One region of the Xanthomonas theicola genome, then DNA from elsewhere that is predicted to be linked to it. Evidence: riboswitches for the same ligand, from Rfam matches in the RefSeq annotation. Region 1 holds a riboswitch; the other holds the start of a gene.
What was found. Region 1 has a riboswitch for cobalamin ahead of metE (5-methyltetrahydropteroyltriglutamate--homocysteine S-methyltransferase). Riboswitches for the same ligand answer to the same signal wherever they lie in the genome.

Region 1 (8,261 bases):
TTGTCGGGATCGGCGCTGTCGGGCAGGGCGAAGCGGCGGTGGAAGCTGCCGTAGCGGCGCTCGATGCGCGAGAAGCGCTCGCTGTCGGCGGTCGCCTCGCTCTTGCGCTCACCCTTGATCGACAGGATGCCCTTGTCCATCGACACCTCGATCGCGGACGGGTCGATGCCGGGCAGATCGGCATACAGGACGAAGCGCTCCGGCTCCTCCTTGATGTCCACGCGCGGCACCCACTGCGCGGTGACGACGGCCGACTCGTCGGTGCCGCCGCCGGGGTCGAAGAAGCGGTCGAACACCTGCTTGATCTCGTTCTGGAACGCGGCCTGGGCCGGCAACTGGCGATAACGGACGATGCTCATCGTAGTCTCCTGCAACGTGAATGGGACGGACCCTTCGCGGGTGGATGGCGGCGGGTCCGACCCGCCGCCTTGCCTGCCAGATAGGAATGGACCCATGCATTTCAAGGGCCTTGACGTTGCCTTTCCATGCGCATTTCTAGACTCGATTCATTCTTAGGAGCCAGACATGCCCATCCAGCCCGGCGAACGCATTCCCGAAGTGGTCCTGCAACGCATTCGCGAAGGCGTGGAAGCGGTCGACACGCGCAGCCTGTTCGACGGCCGCCGGGCCCTGCTGTTCGCGGTGCCCGGCGCGTTCACCCCGACCTGTTCGGAGAAGCATCTGCCCGGTTACGTGGAACACTTCGAGGACTTCCGCAGGCGCGGCATCGAGGTGTACTGCATGGCGGTCAACGACCCGTTCGTGATGCAGGCCTGGGGCAAGAGTCAGCTGGTGCCCGACGGCCTGCAGATGCTGTCCGACGGCAACGGCGAGCTAGCCAGGGCGCTGGGCCTGGAAATGGACGCCAGCAGCTACGGCATGGGCGTGCGGGCGCGGCGCTTCGCGCTGTACGCCGAGGACGGCGTGGTGCGCGCGCTGTTCGCCGAGGCGCCCGGCGAATTCAAGGTCTCCGCTGCCGACTACGTGCTGCAACATCTTCCCGACTGATCTTCCCTTCTCCCACCACACAGGAACCGGCCAGCCATGTCCAACAACAAGCCAGCCAACGACGCCAAGCCGCTGCAGAACAGCAGCGGCCTCACCGACACCGCCACGCTGCGCGCCAACGCCCGCCAGAGCATCGAGGACGGCGCGATCACCAAGAGCTACAGCGCCGACCGCGAAGCGGTGATCAAGCTGCTCAACGATGCGCTGGCCACCGAATATGTGTGCGTGCTGCGCTACTACCGCCACTATTTCATGGCCTCGGGCATGCTTGCCGACTCGGTCAAGGCCGAGTTCCTGGAGCACGCGCAGCAGGAGCAGGAACACGCGCACAAGCTGGCCGAGCGCATCGTGCAGTTGGGCGGCGAACCGGACCTCAATCCCGACACCCTGACCGCGCGCTCGCACGCCGAGTACAAGGAAGGCGAGGACCTGCGCGACATGGTCAAGGAAAACCTGATCGCCGAGCGCATCGCCATCGACAGCTACCGCGAGATGATCAACTTCGTCGGCGACAAGGACACCACCACCAAGCGCATCCTGGAGCAGATCCTGGCCCAGGAGGAAGAGCACGCCGACGAGTTTTCCGACCTGCTGGAAGGCTGGATCGGGAAATAGGCCGCCGAGCCGCACGCAGTTCGACTCCAGCGCCCGGCACCTGCCGGGCGCTTTTTTGTAGGAGCGGTTTCAATCGCGACAGAATCTATCGGCAAGGCCTGTTCGCGGTTGAAACCGCTCCTACAGGGGTCATGCACTTGTGGGAGTCAACTGTCATGCAGAGGCGATCGCAGGAGAGTCGTAAGGAGCCTGATCGCGTGCGATGGCCTTGAGCCAGCGCAGGTATTTGTGCATGCAGCGACGATGGCGACCTTGGCGGGCTTGCCTGCGGCGGTGAGGCGCGCATAGGTGTGGGACAGCGGGGAGCCGGCGCGGATCCAGGCCCAGGTGGCCATGGACAACACCTGGCGCACGTCGGCGCGCCCGCCCTGGATGCGGCGTTGGCCGCGCCAGCGGCCGCTGGCGCGATTGAACGGCGCCAGCCCGATCAGGGCGGCGATCTTGCGCGGATGCACAGCGCCCAGCTCCGGAAGCCGAGCCGCCAGGGTGGCGCGCAGGATCGGGCCAAGCCCGGGCAGTTTGGGCAGGCGAGAACACGCCGCCCCCGCCTGTGCGATCTGTCGGGACACGTCACGGAGAGGCTGTGGCAGCAGCGCGATCCCCTCGACCCACTCGCCGCGCACGGCCTCCCGATCTTCCCGACAATCGACGCGAGCGCCGCCCACGGCGAACTGTGCTCGCCTTGATGCTCCAGCACCAGCCCAACTGCCCGCTCCCGCACGTCCGGGCAATACGTCACTGCCTGCTTGCTCATGACGCCATCCTCTCAACAGTTGGAGATTCCAAGTATCCCGGGGCGGTTCCGTCTGCGCGCGCACCGGCAACCCGGCATGGCGCGGGACAAACGCGGCGGCGACGTGCTCCTGCGGTCTTCCAGCGAAGCGCCCCTGCATTTTCAGCAAAAGTGCTGCCCGTGCGGGCGGGATCACCATCTGTGGGCTTGACCCACCGCCGCATCCGGCCTATCGTGCGCTGGCCGAAGGTATCCATCGCTTCATTCGGATGAAGGGATGGACTTAAACGGGAATCCGGTGAAGGCCAGGCGCCGCAAGCGCCTGGCCCATTCCGGAGCTGCCCCGCAGCGGTGAATGGAAACGACCTCCGTCAATGGCACTGGGCCGGCGCATGCCGGCCTGGGAAGCGGCGGACAGTAGGCGCGCAGCCGGCATGGTGCGCTCGTCCATCAGCCCGAATACCGGCCCCGGCCGGAGGACCTGTGGTCTTCCGATTCGACCTGGCGCTTCCGCGGGGAGGCGGCCGGAAGCCGTGCCGTGGCCGTGCGCCGCGCTGCGTGCTTCCGCCTGCCCGCGCGGCGCCGGCTCGCCCGCGGGGGCGGAGGTCGCTGGCGTGGCGGGCGTCCCGTGCAAACGGGCGGACGGTGCGCGGTTCCTTCGTTCCTCAATGCCCTTGAACGCAATGAGGAAACGCAAATGACGATCGTGACCAACCTGGGCTTCCCGCGCATCGGTGCGCGGCGCGAGCTCAAGCGTGCGCTGGAAAGCTACTGGCGCCGCGACACCGACGGCGCAAGCCTGCAAGACACGGCGCGCCAGCTGCGCCAGCGGCACTGGCGACTGCAGGTCGAGGCCGGGGTGGACCTGCCGCCCAGCAACGACTTCAGCCTGTACGACGCGATGCTCGACACCGCGTTCCTGTTCGACGCGATCCCGCAGCGCTACCGCGCACTGGCCGATGCCGATCCGCTGGCCGGCTACTTCGCGATGGCGCGCGGCACGCAGGAGGACGGCCTGGACCTGCACGCGCTGGAAATGACCAAGTGGTTCGACACCAACTACCACTACCTGGTGCCGGAACTGGCGCGGCGCCAGCATTTCCGCCTGCGCGGCGACAAGCCGCTGGCCGAGTTCCTGGAGGCCAAGGCGCTGGGCATCGCCACGCGGCCGGTGCTGATCGGGCCGGTGAGCTTCCTGCTGTTGTCCAAGACCGTGGACGGCAGCGATCGCTGGGCGCTGTTGGACGGCCTGCTGCCGGTCTACGCCGAGCTGCTGCAGCAGCTCGACGCGGCCGGCGCCAGTTGGGTGCAGATCGACGAGCCGGCGCTGGTGCTGGACCTGGACGACGCCGCGCGCGACGCCTACCGCCGCGCCTACGCGTTCCTGGCGCAGGCGCCGCGGCCGAAGCTGCTGCTGACCACGTATTTCGGCGAACTGGGCGACAATCTGGAGTTGGCGGCGGCGCTGCCGGTCGACGGCCTGCACGTGGACCTGGTGCGCGGCGTGGCGCAGCTGGACCCGGTGCTGCAGGCGTTGCCGGCCGACCGCGTGCTGTCGGCCGGGCTGGTCAACGGCCGCAACGTGTGGCGCACGCCGCTGGACACCGCGCTGACCCTGGCGCGCTACGCGGCCGGGCATGTCGGCCGCGAACGCCTGTGGCTGGCGCCATCGTGCTCGCTGCTGCACGTGCCGGTGGACCTGGAACAGGAAAAGGCGTTGGACCGCGAGCTGTACGCATGGCTGGCCTTCGCCAAACAGAAGCTGCAGGAACTGCGCACGCTGGCCGATGCGCTGCAGGAACTGCCGCACGCGCAGGCCGAGCTGGACGCGGCGCGCGAGGCGCTGGCGACACGGCGCGCGTCCGCGCGCGTGCATCGCCCCGACGTGGCGCGGCGGGTGGCGGCGCTGGGCGAGGATGCAGGCCGCCGGCAGTCGCCGTATCCGCAGCGCCGCGAGGCGCAACAGGCGGCGCTGCGGCTGCCGGCCTATCCAACCACCACGATCGGCTCGTTCCCGCAGACCGCGCAGGTGCGGCAGGCGCGCGCGCAGCACAAGGCAGGCAAGCTCGGCGACGCCGAGTACGACGCGTTCCTGGCCGCGGAGACCGAGCGCTGCGTGCGCGCGCAGGAGCAGATCGGGCTGGACGTGCTGGTGCACGGCGAGTTCGAGCGCAACGACATGGTCGAGTACTTCGGCGAGCAGCTCGACGGCTTCGCCTTCACCAAGCACGGCTGGGTGCAGAGCTACGGCTCGCGCTGCGTGAAGCCGCCGATCATCTTCGGCGACGTGCAGCGCCCGGCGCCGATGACGCTGCGCTGGACGCAGTACGCGCAGTCGCTGACCGATAAGCCGATGAAGGGCATGCTGACCGGGCCGGTGACGGTGCTGCAGTGGTCGTTCGTGCGCGACGACCAGGAACGCGCGCAGACCTGTCGGCAGATCGCGCTGGCGCTGCGCGACGAGGTGCGCGACCTGGAGGCGGCCGGCATCGGCGTGATCCAGATCGACGAGCCGGCGATCCGCGAGGGCCTGCCGCTGCGCCGCGCCGACTGGCAGGCGTACCTGGACTGGGCGGTGCAGTGCTTCCGCATCGCCGCGGCCGGGGTGCGCGACGCCACCCAGATCCATACCCACATGTGCTACTCGGAGTTCAACGACATCATCGAGGCAGTGGCGGCGATGGATGCGGACGTGATCTCGATCGAGACCTCGCGCTCACGGATGGAACTGCTCGATGCGTTCGTGCGCTTCCGCTATCCGAACGCGATCGGCCCGGGCGTATACGACATCCACTCGCCGCGCGTACCCGGCACGCAGGAGATGCTGCAACTACTGGACAAGGCGCGGGCGGTGCTGGATCCGCAGCAACTGTGGGTCAATCCGGATTGCGGGTTGAAGACCCGCGGCTGGCCGGAAACGCGTAGCGCGCTGGACGCGATGGTGGCCGCGGCGCGGCAGCTGCGCGCGCAGCAGGCGCAAGCGGCGTGAGCCGACGATGCCCGGCGTGCTGCACGCCGGGCATCGTCGCGGCAACCGCGCGCGGCATCCCAGTTCCACCGCATTGCTGCACTGCGTCGTTGTCCCGCAAACTGCCCTGGCTGTAACCGGCATGCATCTTCGCGGCGAGTGGGCGCCGCGTCCGGCGGACGTGCCGCCGTCGCTGCGCGATGCCGCGATGCCGCGATGCTCCGGCCGCGCCGGTCCGCTTCTTCGCAACGTCAAGGAGCGCGCGTCATGCCGAAGCTGTCGAGAGTCTCCGCCGTCTGCGTCCTGCGCCTGGCCGTTCCCGTCGCTGCGCTGGATGCGGCCGAACCGATCCCGAAGCAGTTGGCCGGACCGCCGGAGGAGTTCGCGCAGATGCGCACGCCGGCACCGGCCGAGGCGGCGATCCTGTCCAAGCGCGCGCAGCTGCCGGGCGGAGTCAACCGCGGCACACCACCGCCCAGTGCCGTACCACCGGCATGCGCGATCCGGCGCAGTCCCTGGACGCCGGCCGCAACGCGACGATGGAGGGACGCGGCGGCGGCGCGGCAGCGGAGGGCCGGGATGGGGGAGCCGGAATTGGGGGGTTTGCAACGGCACTGCCCGGGCATGGGCGCCTGGTGCAGCGCCGATGCCCCCATGTGCCGATGCTGCGACTGGTACAGTTTCGACCCAGGTGCTGTTCTTTGTAGGAGCGGCTCTGGGTGGCCTCGGGCCATCAGCCGCGACCGGTACCGCCATGGGCTTGCGGATGTCCCGCGCTGTTGCCAATCCCCAATCCCGGACTCACCTAAACACGACAGTTCGATGCCCGTTGAGCAGGATGCGATGCTCGACGTGGCGGCGCACGGCGCGGGCCAGGACCAGCGATTCGGTGTCGCTGCCCAGGCGCACCAGCTCGCGCGGGGTCATCGCATGGTCCACGCGGGCCACGTCCTGTTCGATGATCGGGCCTTCGTCGAGGTCGCCGGTGACGTAGTGCGCGGTGGCGCCGATGATCTTGACCCCGCGGGCGTGGGCCTGATGGTACGGCTGCGCGCCCTTGAAGCTGGGTAGGAAGCTGTGGTGGATGTTGATCGCGCGCCCGGCCAGCGCGGCGCACAGCGCCGGCGACAGGATCTGCATGTAGCGCGCCAGCACCACCAGGTCGATGCGCTCGCGCTCGACCAGCGCCAGCAGCTGCGCTTCCTGCTCGGCGCGATTGGCGGCGCCGACCGGCAGGTGGTGGAACGGCACGCCGTAGGAGCGCGCCAACGCGGCGAAATCGGCGTGGTTGGACGCCACCGCGGCGATGTCCACGCGCAGTTGCCGGCTGTGCGCGCGGAACAGCAGGTCGTTGAGGCAATGGCCCTGCTTGCTGACCAGCACCAGCAGGCGCGCGCGGCGCCGCGCATCGTGCAGTTGCCAGTCCATCGCGTAGTCGGCGACGAGCGGCGCCAGATGCTCCTGCAACGCCGTGGCAGTGCAGGCGGCGGGCGCGTCGAAGTGCACACGCAGGAAGAAGCGGCCGCTCTCCTCGTCGCCGAACTGCTGTGCGTCGAGGATGTTGCAGCCGTGCTCGAACAGCAGGCCGCTGACGCGGTAGACGATGCCGGTACGGTCCGGGCAGGACAGGGTCAGGATGTGATCGGCGCGCATCCGCCCAATGATATTGGAAGAGCCGGGATTGGGGATTGGGGATTGCGATGCGGGGTGCCGGCGGGCGCCTTCCCCGCTCACTCCGGGCGCAAGCGCAGCGCCAGGCGGCGGTTGACCTTTTCCAGCCGTGCCAGCGAGTCGGCCGCCGACATGCCCACCGCCTCGTGCGTGGTGATGCGCGCGCAGGTGCGCCGGGTCGTCCAGGTCGCCGCGTACCCGGAACACGTTCTCGCCGTGCTCCACCTCGCCCAGCTCGCGGCTCAGCACCACGTGATCGACCTGGTCGAACCCGTACTCCTTCGCCAACGGCAGCAGCCGCGCGACCATACGCTCGCCGATCGCATCGAGCGCGCGCCCGCAGGTGGCGTCCAGCGCATGCACGCCTTCGCGGATCTGCGCGTACAACAGGTGATCGGGATGGTCCGGATGCTAGGGGCCAAGCACGGCTTCGCGCGCGACGGCGCGCGGCGGCTGGAAGGGCATCATGGCGCCGGGATCGAACGAATTCGGGCACACGGCATCTTCCTGTGGTGCGCTGCAGGCCACCGCACCTTAGAACCTGTTCACGATCTTTTGAGTAGTAGTGTCAGGCATGCCAGGTGGATGAACTGCAAGCTGGTGTTGAGCTTGCGCTCGCAGTTCTTCCATAGCCTTCGGTTCTTTTCCAGCCACGCAAAGCTGCGTTCGACGCTCCAGCGCTTGGGCATGACCTTGAAGGTGTGCAGTCCGCTGCGTTTGGCGATCTGCACCGTGACTTGCTTGCCCAGGATCTCTCGTACGCCTTCGGCGAACGGTTCTGCGGTATAGACGCTATCGCACAACAGGCTTTGCACGTGTCCCAGGTTCGGCTTGCAACGATCCAGGGATTGGAGCGCGCCTTTGCGGTCGGTCACTTCCGCCGTCGTCACCGCGACCGCATGCGGCAGGCCTTGGGTATCGACGGCGATGCGACGCTTGATCCCCGAGACCTTCTTGCCCGCGTCATAACCCTTCTGGCCAGCCGTGTCCGTGTTCTTCACGCTCTGTGCGTCCACGATCAAGAACGTGCTGCAAGCGTTGCGCCCCTGTCCCTGGCGGGCCGCGCCACCCTGATTTTTTGAGCGCCCGCTCCAGCAGGCTCACTCCTTCATCGTCTGGTTCGCTCCACTTGGCAAAGTAGCAGTGCACGGTGCGCCACTTCGGGAAGTCGCTGGGCAGCGCTGGCCACTGACAGCCGGTGCGCAGCAGGTACAGCACCGCGCACCACACGTCCTACAGATCCACGGTCCGTGGCTTGGTACGCTT
Region 2 (8,261 bases), 810 kb from region 1:
GATAAGGCAATGTGCCGGTAATTCCGAGGCTGCATCGTCCCTCGATGACCATCTGCGCCACCGCGCCCAGCGCTTCGACGTAGAGACGCAGCGGGGTGGACGGAAAGCGCTGCTTGAAGCTCGCCAGGGCATGCGTCAGGCAGGCTTGGGGGAACATCACGTCCACCACGATCGAGAGTTCAGGCTCCAGTCCGGAAACGAAGCTGCGCGCCTTAGCCTTTAGTCCATCCGCGCCGGTCACGATGCGGCGCGCGTCGGCGACGAGATGGGTGCCCTCGCTGGTCAGTTGCGGGTAACGGCCGACGCGCTGAAACAGCATGACGCCAAGTTGGCCTTCCAGATTGCCGATGGCCTGGCTGACGACCGATTGGGCGCGGCCGAGCGCTCGTCCGGCGGCCGAGAAGCTGCCGTGATCCACAGCGGCGATGAAAGTGCGCAGTTGATCGAGGGAAACGCCATCGAGCATGTATCGCTCCTTACGATGGATGCCATCTAATTATATAGGCTTCTTTGAAACAGAGGACGGTCGTATCTTATGTTCAAGGAGATCTTGAACATGACCCATATTCTCGTACTAGGAGCGACTGGTTTCGTCGGCGGCGCCATCGTCCGTCACCTTGTTCGATGTGGCCATCGCATTAGCGGGCTGGCGCGCAACGACGTCAAAGCGGTACAACTCGTCGATGCAGGTATTGATCCTGTCTATGGCGATATCGAAACGGACCTTTCTTCAGTTCTTGCGGCCGCCCGCGCAGCAGATGCCGTCATCTATGCAGCGCAGATCGCGCCGCTAGCCGAACAGCAAGCGATCGTTGATCTGCTGGAAGCGCTGACCGACACCGGAAAGAGTTTTCTCTTCCTATCGGGATCGGGCGTCCTGTGCCAACGCACCAACGGGGCCTGGAGCGCGGACAGCTTTGCCGAAGACGACGCATTCGTGCCCGAGCCCCTCGCCGCGGCGCGGATCCAAACCGAGCAGAGCGTGCGTGCCGCCGCGCGGCGAGGTGTGCGGGCGATGGTCGTGCGTCCGCCCCTTATCTGGGGGCCTGGCGATCATGGACATGTGTCGATGGTGTATCGGTCGGTTTCCGTCACTGGGGCCGCCTGCTATGTAGGTAACGGCCTGGCGACCTACGGAAATGTTCACGTCGACGACATCGCGGACCTTTTTGCCAGAGCGCTGCAATCGGGTGAGGCGGGCGCGCTTTACCACGCCGTCGCCGGAGAAATCCCCAACCGGTGGATCGCCGAAGCCGTCGCCCGCGATCTGGGCGTTCCCGCCCGCAGTATCAGCATGACCGAGGCAGCCGAGATCTGGGGTGAATTCGGCGCGCTGATCATGAGCGTGTCGAGCCGCGTGCGCGATGCAGCAAGCCGCGCGGCCCTCGACTGGTCTCCGCACCATATCGACATGCTGTCGGAAATCGGCGAGCCGCGACTGCGCGCGCTCGCTTCCTCCCAAACCAAGTAAGGAGCAACAGAATGAGCACGCATGAAGGAAAGGTAGCGATTGTCACCGGCGGTCGGCAGGGCATCGGTAGGGGCGTGGCGGACCTGCTCGCTCAACGGGGCGCCAAGGTGGCCATTGTGAATCGCACGGATGCGGCGGATGCGGCGAAAGCGATCGGTCATGGCGCGATCGCGATCGCCGCCGACGTCACCAGCGAAGCTGACTGGGCCAAAGTCGCAAGCACGGTGGACGCCGCCTTCGGCCACGTCGACATCCTCGTTCACGCCGCCGGCGCCTATCCGATGGCCTCGCTGGCCGAAATGACGCCTGAGACATGGCGCAGCGTGATGGCGCTGAACCTCGACTCCCACCTGCTCGGAGCGCGCGCGATCGTGCCGTTGATGAAGAAGGCCGGTGGCGGATCGATCGTGGCGATCGGCTCCGACGCTGTCGGTATGGTGACGCCGCCGGGCTTCGGCTTCTCGCACTACATCACCTCGAAGATGGGGGTGGTCGGTCTCGTCCGCGCGCTCGCGAGTGAACTTGCACCTGACAACATCATCGTCAACGCCGTCCATCCCGGTATTACCGATACCGAGGGCGCGAGCGGCATGCCGAACGAACAAAAAGCACAGGTTTACATGCAGCAGGCGATCAAGCGGCTCGGCACGCCCGCCGACATCGCCGGACCGGTTGCCTTCCTCACCAGCGACGATGCCCGCTTCGTCACCGGCCAGACGCTGGTCGTCGACGGCGGCTGGCTGCGGCTTTGACATGACCGGCACCCCAGTCCCTACAACGCTGGAGCACTCCGGCGCTGTTGCTCGACGAGATTGAAAATGGGTCTGCGTCGTCCGTGTAGAAGGACGGCGCTGCGCCACCCAATCCTGACGGATGAAGTGGGTTCTGCTTCCCGCCATCCCTCGAAAACGCAGCCCTGCGCTATGCGTATTTATTCTAGGGATAGTCTGATCAACGCGGTCGGAGGATGAGGCAAGCCATATCGACCACGCCCACGGCGCTCAGACCCTCGGTTTTTCGCCGTTTCCGGCGCATTTCCGGGGTATTTCCCGGATTACAGGCACACCCTCCCCACGACAGGCAGCAACTGCTTTCGCTTCAGCCACAGGTTCGACAGCGCAAACAGCGTCAGCACTTGCGCCGTGTTCTTCGCCAGGCCGCGATAGCGCACCTTGACGTAGCCAAACTGGCGCTTGATCACCCGGAACGGATGCTCCACCTTCGCCCTCAGGCTGGCCTTGGCGTGCTCCCAGCGCTGTGCCCACTTCAATTCGCGCTTGCTCTTGATCTGCTTCAGCTTCGAGGGCTTCTCCGCGATCAGATAGCGCAGCTTGCGCTTGCTCGCCATCTCCTCGCGCTTGGCCAGCCCGGTGTAGCCGCTGTCGCCGCATACCGTGTCTTCCTTGCCGTGCAGCAGCTTGTGCGCCTGGGTGATATCTGCGGCGTTGGCCGCCGTGCATTCCAAGTGGTGCACCAGCCCGGACTCATCGTCCACGCCGATGTGCGCTTTCATCCCGAAGTAGTACTGATTGCCCTTCTTGGTCTGGTGCATTTCCGGGTCGCGCTCGCCGTTCTTGTTCTTGGTCGAGCTGGGCGCGGCAATGATCGTGGCGTCCACGATGGTGCCGCCGCGCAGGCTCTGGCCCTTGCGCGATAGGTGCGCGTTGACCCGGTTGAACAGCGTGCGCGCCAGATCGTGCGTCTCCAGCAACCGGCGGAAGTTGAGGATCGTGGTCTCGTCCGGCACCTCATCCAACCCGCCGATCCTGGCGAAACGGCGCATCGACGCCGTGTCGTACAAGGCTTCTTCCGCGCCCGGGTCGCTCAGTGCGTACCACTGCTGCAGAAAGTGGATGCGCAGCATTGTCTCCAGCGGGTACGGCTGACGGCCCGGATGGCCCGACTTCGGATAGTGCGGCGCGATCAGCGCCAGCAGGTCTTTCCACGGCACCACCTGATCCATCTCGGCCAGCAACCTTTCGCGCCGCGTCTGCTTGCGCTTGCCGTTGTACTCCGCGTCGCCGAAAGACAATTGCATCGTCGTTGTCCTGTTGGGCTTTGTACGATTGTCGCAGGATCAGAGGGAGTTGTTCAGACCATCCCTAGAGAATGGTAGCTGACTGGTCTATGGTCGTCGCGGCACAAGTTTGCGGTTTCGCAGCAATCCAGTATGACCAAGCGCGATCCAGCTTTCTTTCCCAACGCTCTTATGTGGCACCTAGCTCACAACGCCTCAGCCTCGCGTAGCGGCCTCAAGAAGGTTAACGCCATGTCTCATCTAGACTTCCGGTCGTCCGTCCGATTTCGTTAGCAGACTGCTGAAATACTGGTCGACAGCCCTCGAAAGTCAATGACTTGGCATGCAAGTCACTGACCTTTCGTTTGGCGTGCGTCATTTTGGGCGGGAAAAGTATCAAAATTCACACCGGAAATAAGTATTTCAGCAGCCTGCTAGAGGCTTGACGCCATTCATTTTTATGTCTTTTTTTATGTCTTTCGTCCGTCGAGCGCGGCCGCGCCGCGCGCCTGGCCGTTGCGGCCATGCACGGACCCGGTACCGCCCTTGCGCTCCGCAACGCAGTGCGCCGCAGCGCCAAGCCTTGCCGCGCAGACATGGCGCTACTGCGCTGCGCGCGGCCATGGATGCAACGCCGCCGCCAGCGCGGCCGGATCCGGATGCGGCCGGTACGGCAGCCGCCCCCAGCACGGCATCGGCAGCCGCGCCTGCAACATCGCCATGTTGGCATCGATGCACTGCATCGCCGGATCGATCTCGTTGCCGATCCAGCCGATGCAGCACAGGCCATCGGCAGCGATCGCCGCGGCGGTGAGCCGGGCGTGGTTGAGGCAGCCCAGGCGCAGCCCGACGACCAACAGCACCGGCAGCGCCAGCGCCCGCGCCAGGTCGGCCTGGTCCAGCGTCGCCGACAGCGGCGCCGCCCAGCCGCCCACGCCTTCCACCACCACCGTGTCGGCCTGGCCGCGCAGGCGCGCGAAGGCGGCGGCGATCGGCGCCAGCTCCACGCGCGCGCCGGCCGCCGCGGCGGCCAGTTCCGGCGCCAGCGGCAGCGGCAAGGCATAGGGATTGAGGTCGGCGTAGTCCGGCCGCGGCGCGCTGGCCGCCTGCAGCGCCAGCGCGTCCTCGTTGCGCCAGCCGTCCGCACCGGCCACGCAGCCGCTGGCCACCGGCTTCATGCCCACCGCCGTCTGGCCGCGCGCGCGCAGCGCATGCAGTAGCGCGGTACTGGCGACGGTCTTGCCGATGCCGGTATCGGTTCCGGCGACGTAGAAGGCGGGAACGGTCATCGTGGTGGGATCCTCGGGGCCGCCAGGTGCGGCGCAGCGGCACAGGATAGCCGCCACGCCACGCTGCGTCGGCGCCCGCAGCCGGGGCGTGCGATTCGGATCGGCCTGCCGGACTGCCGGGGCCCGTCACAGGCGCCGACCGGCCCGGCGCACAGGCCGCCGGCGGCCGCTGCTAGACTCGCGCGATGTTCGCGTCCTCTTCGCTCACCGGCAGCAAGCCGGAGCAGTACGCCCAACTGCTCGCCCAGGCCCGCGCCCTGGTCGGCGGCGAGCCCGACCGCATCGCCAATGCCGCCAACCTGGCGGCATTGGTGTACCACGCGCTGCCGCGGCTGAACTGGGTCGGCTTCTATCTATACGACGGCAAGGAACTGGTGGTGGGGCCATTCCAGGGCCTGCCCGCCTGCGTGCGCATTCCGCTGCACAAGGGCGTGTGCGGCGCCGCCGCCAGTAGCGGCCAGACCCAGCGCATCGCCGATGTCGAGGCCTTTCCCGGGCATATCGCCTGCGATGCGGCGTCGCGCTCGGAACTGGTGGTGCCGCTGCTGCGCGATGGCACGTTGGTCGGCGTGTTCGACCTGGACAGTCCGGACCTGGCGCGCTTCGACGAGGATGACCAGCACGGCCTGGAGGCGATCGCCCGGGTCTACGTCGAGGCACTGCGGATGAGCCCGCGATGAGCACCGACAAGCTGCGCAACATCGGCCCCAAGAGCGCGGCCTGGCTGCGCCAGGTCGGCCTGCGCACGCAGCAGGACCTGGCCGCGGCCGGCGCGGTGGGCGCGTTCCTGAAGGTCAGGCGCGCCGGCTTCAAGCCCAGCCTCAATCTGCTGTACTCGCTGGAAGGCGCGCTGACCGGCTGCCACTGGCAGGAACTGCCCGAGGCGCGGCGCATGCAACTGCTCGGCGAACTGGAGACGGCCGCGGCGCAGTTGCCCGCACAGCGCGGCCTGCCGGTGGCCGGACCGGTGGCCACCACCCACTTCGACCGCGACGGCGACCGCAGCGACATGCCCTATGCGGACGACGCGTCCGGCGGCGATGCGTTCGACGCCGAACACGGGGACGAACGCGACGCCGATCGCCACGCCGGCGAGCGCGACGCCGACTGATCCGCGCGCGACCGCGGCGATCGCGTACAATCTCGCCGCTTCAAGGTGACCTGCCGGCCCCGGCCTGCAAGGTTGAAACGGGAAGCCGGTGCGTCTTGCGACAAGGCCGGCGCTGCCCCCGCAACGGTAAGCGATCCGCGCTGACGACTTGCGCCACTGTGCCTGGCATGGGAAGGCGTCGCAGCCGGGAGTTGACTCCCAGATCGCCAGCCCGGAGACCGGCCTTGCAGTCCACTGGTTGCGATGCGGAGGGCGTCGCGGCGTGCCGCGCCGCGTCTGGCGCCGTCCGCTCGCACCTTCCGTTCGCGACTCCTTCGCCGTCACAGCGCGCATCGGCGCGCCGGAGTTGCCCCATGCCGTCCCGCCTGCTTTCGGTCGCGATCGCGTCCGTCCTGTCCCTGCCCTCGCTGGCGCTCGCCGCCGATGCCGCCGCCGACCTGGACCAGGTCCTGGTCACCGCCACCCGCACCCAGATCTCGGTGGAGGACAGCGTGGTCCCGGCGCAGGTCATCGACCGCGCCGAGATCGAGCGCAGCCAGGCGACGTCGCTGGCGCAGCTGCTGCAGGGCCGCGCCGGCATCGGCGTCTCCAACCAGGGCGGGCTGGGCAAGCTGACCACGCTGAGCCTGCGCGGCAGCGAGTCGGACCACGTGCTGGTGCTGGTGGACGGCGTGCGCATCGGCTCGGCCAGCGCCGGCCTGGCCGCGTTCCAGGACCTGCCGTTGAGCCAGATCGAGCGCATCGAGATCGTGCGCGGCCCGCGCTCGAGTCTGTACGGCTCCGATGCGATCGGCGGCGTGATCCAGATCTTCACCCGCCGCGGCGGGCGGGGCCTGCAGCAGAACCTGCACCTGGGCGCCGGCAGCAACGGCCTGCGCGAAGCCAGCGCCGGCTTCAGCAACCGCGGCGAACGCGGCTGGCTGGCGGTGCAGGCCGGCTATCAAGACAGCGACGGCATCAACGCCTGCAACGGCTCGGCCACGCTGTTGGCCGGCTGCTTCGTCGACCAGCCGGACCGCGACGGCTACCGCAACGCCTCGCTCGGCGCGCGCGGCGGCTATGCGCTGAGCGACACCCTGCGCATCGAGGGGCAGGCGCTGAACATCGACAGCCGCAACGAATACGACGGCGACGCGCTGTTCGCCGGCAACGAGGCCGACAATACCCAGCAGGTGTTCGGCGGCAAGCTCGACTGGACCCCGTCCGAGCGCGTGCACGTGGCCGCCCAGCTCGGCCGCAACGCCGACCAGGCCGACAGCGACTACCGCGCCCCCGGCAGCAGCGCGCGCAGTTTCGTCAGCACGTTCGACAGCCGCCGCGACACCGCATCGCTACAGGGCGACTTCGGCTTGGCCGACGGCCATCTGCTCAGCGCCGGCGCCGACTGGCAGCGCGAGGAGGTCAGCGGCACCACCGCCTTCGACGTCGACCGGCGCGACAATACCGGCGTGTTCGCCGAGTACCAGGGCCGCATCGGCACGCAGCAGGTGCAGGCCAGCGTGCGCAGCGACGACAACGAGCAGTTCGGCCAGCACACCACCGGCAGCCTCGGCTGGGGCCTGGCGCTGGAGGGCGGTTTCAAACTCACCGCCAGCGTCGGCACCGGGTTCAAGGCGCCGACCTTCAACGACCTGTACTTCCCGTTCTCCGGCAACCCGCAGCTGAAGCCCGAGCAGTCCAAGAGCGGCAACCTGGGCGTGGCGCAGTACGCCGACGCCTGGAACTGGACCTTCAACGTGTACGAGAACCGCGTCGAGGACCTGATCTCCTACGACGCCGCCACCTTCCTGCCGGTCAACGTGGACCAAGCACGCATCCGCGGCGCCGAGCTGACCGGCTACGCCGCGCTGGCCGGCTGGGAACTGTCGGCGCAGCTGAGCCACACCGATCCGCGCAACCGCAGCGATGGCGGCAACCGCGACAACTGGCTGGCGCGGCGCGCGCACAACACCGCGCGGCTGGACGTGGACCGCGGCTTCGGCGCAGTCAAGCTCGGCGTGACCGCGTTCGGCAGCGGCCACCGCTACGACGACGCGGCCAACAGCGTGCGCGTGGCCGGCTACGGCACGCTGGACCTGCGCGTGGAATACGCGTTCGCGGCGGACTGGACGCTGCAGGCCAAGGCCAGCAACGTGTTCGACCGCGACTACCAGACCGTGAACTGGTACAACCAGCCCGGCCGCGAGTACGCGCTGGCCCTGCGCTACGCGCCGGCGGCACGCTGAGCTGGGAAGGGCTGCGCCACACGGCGCAGCCCTCCACACGAGCACCAATACGCATCCTGTGGGCCAGCCAACGTCGCTACAGCGCTCGGCTGTCGGGAACGCAAGCGCATTCCCAACTCAGGCATTTACAGTTGCTGCGATGCTGTGG

Region 2: linked by a shared signal. The riboswitch ahead of btuB (TonB-dependent vitamin B12 receptor) and the one ahead of metE (5-methyltetrahydropteroyltriglutamate--homocysteine S-methyltransferase) in region 1 are both predicted to bind cobalamin.

The regions. Positions count from the first base shown of each region.
Region 1 is NZ_CP049017.1:4,611,234-4,619,494, reverse strand. Features, by position in the region: gene G4Q83_RS21525 (Hsp20/alpha crystallin family protein) at 1-359, opposite strand, end outside; gene G4Q83_RS21520 (peroxiredoxin) at 526-1,008, shown strand; gene G4Q83_RS21515 (ferritin-like domain-containing protein) at 1,045-1,623, shown strand; gene G4Q83_RS21510 (transposase) at 1,770-2,192, opposite strand; cobalamin riboswitch at 2,586-2,841, shown strand; gene metE (5-methyltetrahydropteroyltriglutamate--homocysteine S-methyltransferase) at 3,054-5,345, shown strand; partial or broken gene G4Q83_RS23900 (hypothetical protein) at 5,592-5,771, shown strand; gene purU (formyltetrahydrofolate deformylase) at 6,126-6,977, opposite strand; partial or broken gene G4Q83_RS21495 (XVIPCD domain-containing protein) at 7,055-7,460, opposite strand; partial or broken gene G4Q83_RS21490 (IS5 family transposase) at 7,541-8,261, opposite strand, start outside.
Region 2 is NZ_CP049017.1:676,415-684,675, reverse strand. Features, by position in the region: gene G4Q83_RS03005 (LysR family transcriptional regulator) at 1-466, opposite strand, end outside; gene G4Q83_RS03000 (NAD-dependent epimerase/dehydratase family protein) at 536-1,471, shown strand; gene G4Q83_RS02995 (SDR family NAD(P)-dependent oxidoreductase) at 1,483-2,223, shown strand; gene G4Q83_RS02990 (IS5 family transposase) at 2,526-3,509, opposite strand; gene bioD (dethiobiotin synthase) at 4,091-4,777, opposite strand; gene G4Q83_RS02980 (GAF domain-containing protein) at 4,963-5,457, shown strand; gene G4Q83_RS02975 (TfoX/Sxy family protein) at 5,454-5,888, shown strand; cobalamin riboswitch at 5,915-6,129, shown strand; gene btuB (TonB-dependent vitamin B12 receptor) at 6,242-8,113, shown strand.